One region of the Allohahella marinimesophila genome, then DNA from elsewhere that is predicted to be linked to it. Evidence: predicted binding sites of a transcription regulator. Region 1 holds the regulator's gene; the other holds the start of a gene.
The links. Region 1 encodes sigma-54, which starts transcription at its own class of promoters, with help from an activator protein. Its sites were predicted from a motif close to TGGCACNNNNNTTGCTNT; they were not measured.
Positions count from the first base shown of each region.

Region 2: a site for sigma-54 is predicted at 1,603-1,620, ahead of ABD735_RS19975 (CmpA/NrtA family ABC transporter substrate-binding protein). Genes of this name have one in related genera too.

Region 1 covers NZ_BAABBO010000016.1:56,444-60,654, reverse strand. The annotation lists gene lptC (LPS export ABC transporter periplasmic protein LptC) at 1-127, shown strand, start outside; gene lptA (lipopolysaccharide transport periplasmic protein LptA) at 120-701, shown strand; gene lptB (LPS export ABC transporter ATP-binding protein) at 716-1,441, shown strand; gene ABD735_RS16380 (RNA polymerase factor sigma-54) at 1,536-3,068, shown strand; gene hpf (ribosome hibernation-promoting factor, HPF/YfiA family) at 3,108-3,416, shown strand; gene ptsN (PTS IIA-like nitrogen regulatory protein PtsN) at 3,449-3,922, shown strand; gene rapZ (RNase adapter RapZ) at 3,932-4,211, shown strand, end outside.
Region 2 covers NZ_BAABBO010000024.1:70,388-74,598, reverse strand. The annotation lists gene ABD735_RS19980 (ABC transporter permease) at 1-153, opposite strand, end outside; gene ABD735_RS19975 (CmpA/NrtA family ABC transporter substrate-binding protein) at 188-1,531, opposite strand; gene ABD735_RS19970 (MipA/OmpV family protein) at 1,785-2,624, opposite strand; gene ABD735_RS19965 (DUF2058 domain-containing protein) at 2,587-3,219, opposite strand; gene mobA (molybdenum cofactor guanylyltransferase) at 3,325-3,957, shown strand; gene ABD735_RS19955 (CheR family methyltransferase) at 3,926-4,211, opposite strand, start outside.

The DNA of each region.
Region 1 (4,211 bases):
TGTTGAGGTGATCTCCGGTTCTGATAGGATTCAAGGCACTGGCATGGAACTTGATATGCAGCAAAGGGCAGTAGAATTGAAGCAGGATGTACGCGCGATCTATCAGGCAAGACCGGCATATGAGTGAACTCATGCGCCCGTCCTCGGCTGCAAAAGTCAGGCTTCGCTTTGGCCTGACCCTGGCTTTCATTATGGTAAGCGGCAGCGCCGCAGCCTTCGACATGACACTGCAGAGCCGAGAGCCCATCAGAATACAGGCCGACTCCGCCGAGCTTGATGAGCTCAAAGGCGTGGCGACTTACAATGGCGACGTTGTGATCAGCCAGGGCCGGTCGCTCATCGAAGCCAGCCGCATCACGGTCTATACGACTGGCGGCCGGGGTATCAGCAGACTGGACGCCGTAGGCACCCCTGCCCACCTGAAGCAATACAATGCTGAGGAAGATACAGAAACCAATGCCTACGCCAAGCGAATCGATTACCGCCGTGACCAGAATCAGGTGGCGCTTCGCGGTAGTGCCAGGCTAGAACAGGATTCGAGCATTTTTCAGGGGGAAGAGATTCTGTACGATACGGTCAGTCAGGTGGTGAATGCCAGGTCCTCTGATGACAAGGACAAGAAGCAGCGGGTCGAGATGGTTTATTTTCCCGAGACGCCTGATGACGAAGGTGAGACGCCAGAATCCGCCGGTCAGAATTAGGCGAGCGGCGGCATATGAAGAGACTCGCAGCAGACAACCTGTCCAAGGCTTACAAGAAGCGCCCGGTGGTAAAAGATGTATCACTCGAGGTCTTTTCGGGCGAGATCGTCGGATTACTGGGCCCGAATGGCGCAGGAAAAACCACCTGCTTTTACATGGTCGTCGGGCTGGTAGCGAGCGATAGCGGCATTGTCAGCATCGACAACCAGGACATTACCAGTCTGTCGATGCATGGTCGCGCCAGACGGGGCATCGGATACCTGCCCCAGGAGGCGTCAGTATTTCGCAAGCTGAGCGTAGAACATAATATCCTCGCGATACTGCAGACGCGGGGCGATCTGGATGCAAAGCAGCAACGCGCAAAATGTGAGGAGCTACTCAGGGAGTTCCATATTACCCATATTCGTGACAGTCTCGGGATGAGCCTGTCAGGTGGTGAGCGCCGCAGGGTCGAGATTGCCAGGGCCCTGGCCACCGAACCGGATTTCATTCTGCTCGATGAGCCGTTTGCCGGGGTCGATCCGATTTCAGTCAATGATATCAAGCAGATCGTACAGCATCTTCAGAAACGTAGTATCGGCGTACTCATCACCGATCATAACGTTCGGGAGACACTGGATATCTGTGAGAGAGCCTATATCGTCAGTGACGGCTACATCATCGCCAGTGGCACGCCCGACAGTATTCTGGCGAACCAGACAGTGAGAGACGTCTATTTGGGGGACCGATTCAAATTATGAGAATAAGTACTCTGCAGACATCCAGCCCACGGCCGGAATTCATAACGACAGTCGTTAGCGGCCAAGTTGTCAGAAGGCACCTGATCTAATGGTGATGAAGACCTCCCTCCAGCTCAAGATGGGTCAGCATCTGACGATGACCCCTCAGTTGCAACAGGCCATCAAACTCCTGCAGCTGTCCACACTTGACCTTCAACAGGAGATTCAGCAAGCGCTGGACTCCAACCCAATGCTGGAACTGGAGGAAGACGATCACGATCGTGGCCCGGAACGGCTTGAATCGGATAAAAGCGCTGAACGCGACTCCGAAATTCGTAGCGACGCCAGCGAAACCAGGGAAGCAACCGAGCGGCAGGATTCGCTGGACACCATTCCCGATGACTTGCCGGTCGATACCGCTTGGGAAGACGTTTACCAGAGCGGCACGAGCAGCAGCTCTGGTTCAGGATCGGGTGGCGACGACGATTATGATTTCGAGAGCCGTAACTCGCGCACCGAAAGTCTGCAGGACCACCTGCTCTGGCAGCTCAACCTCTGCCCCATGAGCGATACTGATCGTCTGATTGCGCACTCGATCGTCGACGCGGTCAACGATGACGGCTACCTGACCCAGACGCTAGCCGAAATCCACGAAGGCCTGGTCGACATGCAGCAGCGCATGGCTGATCGGGAAGAGCTCGAACTGGACGACAGTGAAGTTATCGAGCTCGACGAAGTCCAGGCAGTGCTCAAACGCATACAGCAGTTCGATCCGCCCGGTGTCGCTGCGAGGGATCTGCAGGAGTGCCTGCTGATCCAGCTTCTGCAGTTGCCGCCATCGACGCCCTGGTTGAATCAGGCCAAGCTGGTGATCAGTCATTACATCAACCTGCTGGGTTCGCGTGATTATGCCCAGCTGATGCGTCGCAGTCGTATCAAGGAGAGTGACCTCAAGGATGTCATGCGCCTTATCCAGTCGCTCAACCCGCGGCCTGGCGAAGGTGTGCAGACCACCGACACTGAGTATGTGGTGCCAGATGTGATCGTCAAGAAACTGAAAGATCGCTGGACTGTGGAACTCAATCCCGAAATTGCTCCGCGAATTCGGGTAAACTCGACCTATGCCGGCATGGTAAAGCGCGCTGATTCCAGCGCCGACAATACCTACCTCAAGGATCAACTTCAGGAAGCCAAGTGGTTTCTGAAGAGCCTGCAGAGCCGGAACGAGACGCTGCTGAAGGTCGCGACCCGGATCGTAGAGCATCAGCAGGGCTTTCTCGACTATGGTGAGGAAGCGATGAAGCCACTGGTGCTGCACGATATCGCTGAAGCGGTCGAGATGCATGAGTCGACCATTTCCCGCGTCACCACGCAGAAATACATGCACACGCCTCGGGGTGTTTTTGAATTAAAGTACTTTTTCTCGAGTCACGTCGGCACCGAAAGTGGTGGCGAGTGTTCGTCGACGGCCATCAGAGCCATCATCAAGAAGTTGGTGGCTGCCGAATCACTGAAGAAGCCGCTGAGCGATAGCAAGATTGCGTCTATTCTTGCAGATCAGGGCATCAATGTTGCACGCAGAACAATTGCGAAGTACCGGGAGGCCATGTCTATTCCTCCCTCAAATGAACGCAAACGGCTCATCTGAGCGTTTGCGAATTCTGACCTACCTATAGAGGCACAGTGTATGCAGTTGAACATTACCGGACAAAATATCGATTTGACCGATGCGCTCAAAAGCCATGTTGAAGCCAAATTCGATAAGCTTCAGCGCCACGTCGACTCGATTAGTAATGTACAGGTGACACTCGCAGTTGAAAAACAGCGCCAGATGGCGGAGGCTACGCTGCACATGAGCGGTAGCGACGTCCATGCGAACGCTGAGGACCTTGATATGTATTCTGCTATCGACCAGTTGGCAGACAAGCTCGACAGACAGGTCCTCAAGCAGAAGGAAAAACAGGTGGAGCGGAATCACGGCGTTAACGCCAGATAGCGGTCGGCCAGCCACAAAGACCCACGTATATTATGAAACTTTCGGAAATCCTGGCTCCGGCACTCACCCAGCATCGGGTGAGTGCCTCCAGCAAGAAAAAAGTCCTCGAATACATTGCTCACCTGGTTGCAGGGCATTACTCGTTTCTGAACGAAACTGCCCTGTTGGCCAATCTCAACAATAGGGAACGCCTGGGCAGTACAGGCATTGGCAAGGGTATTGCGATTCCACACTGTCGGCTCGAGAACTGTGACCGCGTCATCGGCGCATTCATCACGCTCGGCACACCGGTAGAATTCGATGCGATAGATAATGAACCCGTCGACCTGCTGTTCGTGCTGGTGGTCCCTCAGGAAGCCACTTCAGAGCATCTGGATCTTCTCGGTCAACTTGCGCAGAAGTTCAACGACGAGGCTTTCTGTGAAGAAGTCCGAGCCGCCGATAACAGTACACAGCTTTTCGAGCTCATTACTCGAGAGGGCACGCAAGCCGATTCGCAAGACTGAGGTGACTCCTTGAAACTGATTATCGTTAGCGGGCGCTCCGGCTCGGGCAAGAGTACAGCCTTGCACGTACTGGAAGACCTGAGTTTTTACTGCATCGATAATTTGCCGGTGGGGCTTCTCAAGCCTCTCGTGGAGGAGGCACTGAGCGAAGAAAACAAGCCGGCGCAGAATATCGCCGTCAGTATCGATGCCCGGAACCTGAATAAGGATTTTGCCAGTTTTCCCGAGATGTTTGCTGACCTGAAGTCAAAACAGGTCGAATGCGAAGTCATCTTTCTGGATGCTGATG
Region 2 (4,211 bases), on a different contig from region 1:
AGCAATGCCCACTAATGGCGCGATAAACGGCTTCAATGTAACTGTGAACAGCTGACCGAGGTCGATATCACGATCGGACGGAACTGGTGCAATGACCGCCCGATTCACGGTCGCACCTGCTGTGGCTTGTGGCGTGGCTGCTGTGTTTTCCATGACTATGATCCTGCGTGGGGCTTGAAAAAAGCGCTTAGAGCTTATCGCCGGTTTTCAGGCCGATCTTGAAGCTGTCGATATAGGCATTGGGTTTGGAGCCGTCGTAAGACACGCCGTCGATGAACTCTGTCTGCACAGGCTTGAAGCCGGTTTCAGAGGCAAAGTCCGGAAAGTCTTCGGCCTTGGCCAAACCATCTGCAATGAGCGACTTTGCGGCTTTGGTATAGATGTCTGTGCGATAGACCTTCTTCGCCAGATCCTTGTACCAGTCGTCAGGCTTGTCTTCAGCTATCTGTCCCCAGCGACGCATCTGGGTCAGGTACCAGATGGCATCCGAGTAATAGGGATAGGTAGCGTTGTAGCGGAAGAACACGTTGAAGTCCGGCACCTGCCGCTTGTCGCCCTTTTCGTACTCAAAGGTGCCGATCATGCTGTTGGCGATAACGTCGTAATCAGCGCCTACATACTGCGGCTGTGACAGAATCTTCACGGCCTTGGCTCGGTTGGCGTTATTGTTCTCATCCAGCCACATGGCAGCCCGGATCAGCGCTCTGGTCACTCGGACCGCGGTATTCGGGTTCTTCTCGATAAACTCTTCTGTCATGCCGAAGACTTTTTCCGGATTGTTCTTCCAGATTTCGTAATCGGTAATGACTGGCACGCCGATGCCCTTGAACACGGCCTGCTGGTTCCAGGGCTCACCGACGCAATACCCATTGATGGTGCCGGCCTCGAGCGTGGCTGGCATTTGTGGCGGTGGTGTAACTGATAGCAGGGCGTCCGCCTGCAGCTGGCCTGAAGTGTCGCCTTTATGCGGCGCATAGTAGCCAGGATGGATGTTGCCAGCGGCCAGCCAGTAGCGCAGCTCGTAGTTATGTGTGGACACGGGGAACACCATGCCCATCTTGAACTGCTTGCCCTCGGCCTTGAACTTGTCGACGACCGGCTTGAGTGCATCGGCCTTGATCGGATGCTCAGGCTTGCCATCGGCATTCATTGGCAGATTGCTTTTCATCTGCGCCCAGACGTCGTTGGAGACGGTGATGGCGTTGCCGTTCAGGTCCATCGAAAAGGGAGTGACGATATTCGCCTTGGTGCCGTAGCCCATGGTCGCAGCCAGTGGTTGCCCGGCGAGCATATGTGCCCCGTCCAGCTGACCGTCAATGACGCCATCCAGCAATACTTTCCAGTTCGCCTGTGCTTCGACTGAGACATAAAGGCCTTCATCTTCGAAGTAGCGGTTTTCATAAGCGATGGCGAGCGGTGCCATATCGGTCAGCTTGATGAAGCCAAATCTCAGCTCTTCCTTTTCCGGGTACCCAAGCTTTTCGGCGTGGGCACTCCCTGCTGTGACGCAGAGCGAGATTGCCGAGGCCATAGCAGCTGCCTTGAATGAAGTTGACCAGTTCATGCACAGTTCCTTGCGTGGTGTGTGTAGCTGAACTGGTCATAGCAGAAAGCATGCCACATGCTTTTTTCGCCTATAATCATATACTTACAATAAGAGATGTTTGATTTTGGCGCAGAACGAGAGTGGCTTTGGTGCGGGGGTAGCGAAAATCGCACTGGAATAATGCAGCGGCGTTTTTTAGCCGTGCATCATTTCAGGGCAGAGAACGGTTAATCCATGGTTACAGGGCGTAGCTGAACCCGAGCTGATAACTCATTTGATCCTGACTCTCGACAACTGGACTCTCACCGGCGTCGCCGATCAGCTTCTGATAGCTGACGGCCGTAATCAGGTTGAGCTCGCGGGTGACGAAATACAGCAGTCGGGTGGACACGCCGGCAGAATGAAAGACGTCATCACTGTCATAGACTGGTAAGCCACTTCGAAGTGTCTGACGCTCGCTGATGCCGAACCAGGCATCCTGAAAAGCGTCGCTGCCGAAAAAGGCTTTCACACCGTTGATGATCATGAAGCGTTCCCCTAGTCGGTCATTTCGGCTAAAACCGAGGTCACCACTGACACCGGTGTCGTCTCCGGTGAACTGGTGATCGACAGTCAGCCCCAGGGTGTAGCTGGCATCGAGCACTGGACTTGTGTCCGTGATCTCGAACTTATAATCGGCGAAGAAGCTCACCTTCGCCCCACCATCGATATCGCCAAGACCTTCCAGCCTGTCGGCATCATCCTGATCGCGACCGAAGGCATAGCCCAGGCCGAGCCCTACGGTCAAAGCCTCTACCGGTCTCATGCCGACACCGGCACCATTGATCGGATTGAAAAAGTACTGGTTGTACTGCAGGTCGATAAACGGCAGACCAATGAGTTCGTGATCGTCGCCACCGAGATACTCGGGCCGATACATGGCGAGAGCACCGATGACGGATTTTATTTCGGGGGCTGCCGGCTTGCTGCCGGCCTCTTCAGCACCGGCCTCGACGACCGGCAGAGCAAGACCAAGGCACAATGCGGACCCCCAGAAAAATTTACCACATGAGGTCGTCTGGAATCTGGTAGTCGGCATAAGGGTCATCGCTCGCGGTGTCTGTCTTCGTGTCCTCGGGTCTGAGGCCACTTTGTTTGTTGAACAACAGCACCGAGCTTGCGATCGGTTCGATCTGCAGTTCTGCGAGCAGGTCGTTCAGCGCCTGTTCGCGCTCGATAATACGCTGGGCAGTCTCTGCAGGGACCAGTTCGTAGCGGCCTTTACTGATGACGATGGCCAATTGACCGCGCTGCAGTGCACCTTGCTGCGGTCTATCCACCCGAATCTTCTTCACCTTGCGCTGGTCGACGAATTGGAACGGCACCTCAGCATCTTCACGCAGGCCTGCTTCCTGGCCGTGTTTCACACGATTCGTTTCGACCATCTGCCGCACTTGAGCGGTACACTCCTGCCGCTTGCGCTGCACACTGTCCTGCTGGGCCCTGGCTCGATCGCGGGCCTGCTGCTCTTCCCGTCTCTGCGTCGCCTGTTCTGCTGCAGTATTGACCTTTTCGGATTTCTTCGGCTTTGGGGCCTGCTTCGTTGCCTTTCGCTTCTCCTGCTTGATCGATTTTGCTTTCTTGCTATCGACCAAGCCAGCCTGCATCAGTTGTTCCTGAAGAGACTTTGCCATGATGACTCCTGTAATCTGTATGATGTGGCCAGACGAGAGTATTGCATTCACTGCCAGCCTCAGGCCAACCTTTTGCACCGCGAACGCACACAGACCAGCTTATATATGTCATTTCCTGATCAGCGCATCGACACCATCATCCTGGCGGGCGGACGCGGGGATCGTATGGGCGGGCAGGACAAGGGCTGGGTCGACTTCGGTACTTCCACATTCATAGAAGCCACGCTTGCGGCCTTCGCAGACACGCCGGTCCGGCCTCTGATCTCGGTCAATCGTAATCTCGAACGGTATCGCGCCCTTGCTTTGCAGCATGATGGGCTGGTGATACAGGATCTCGAGCCTGATTTCAGGGGCCCTCTGGGGGGGCTTGTCGCTGCTGTCTCTGAACTTCAGTCCGACTGGGTTTTCGTGGTGCCATGCGACACACCTCTGTTGTCTCCGCTGTTCGCACGTCGCCTGCTGGCTGCTGCACAAGACAAGCCGTCAGCAGATGGTTTCGTGGCCAGCGATGGCCAGCGCATCCAGCCGCTGCATTGCCTGCTCAAACGCTCTGCCCTGCAGCAATTGCCGGCTTTTATGGCTGTCCCGCGCGAACGTCCACCAGGCATGATGGGCTGGACGAGTCAATGCGATGTGCGCGAGGTGGATTTTTCCGACAGTGGAGCGATGTTCGCAAACATCAATACACCGCAAATGCTCGACAAGGTCAGAGCCGCTGGTAGGCGATTCCAGGATTAAAGCGGGTCATCTTGAATTTATCGGACAGCGAGCCCGGCGACTCTGACGCACCAAGCATGAGAAAACCGCCAGGTTTCAACACCGCATGCATACGCTGCAGGATATCGGTCTTCACCGGGCCGGCAAAATAGATCAGCACGTTGCGGCAGAAAATGAGATCGAACTGCCCCAACCCGCTGAAGCTGTCGAGAAGATTGAGGATTCTGAATTCCACCATCGTCTTGAGCTTGGGCGCGACTTCCCAGGTCCCGGCG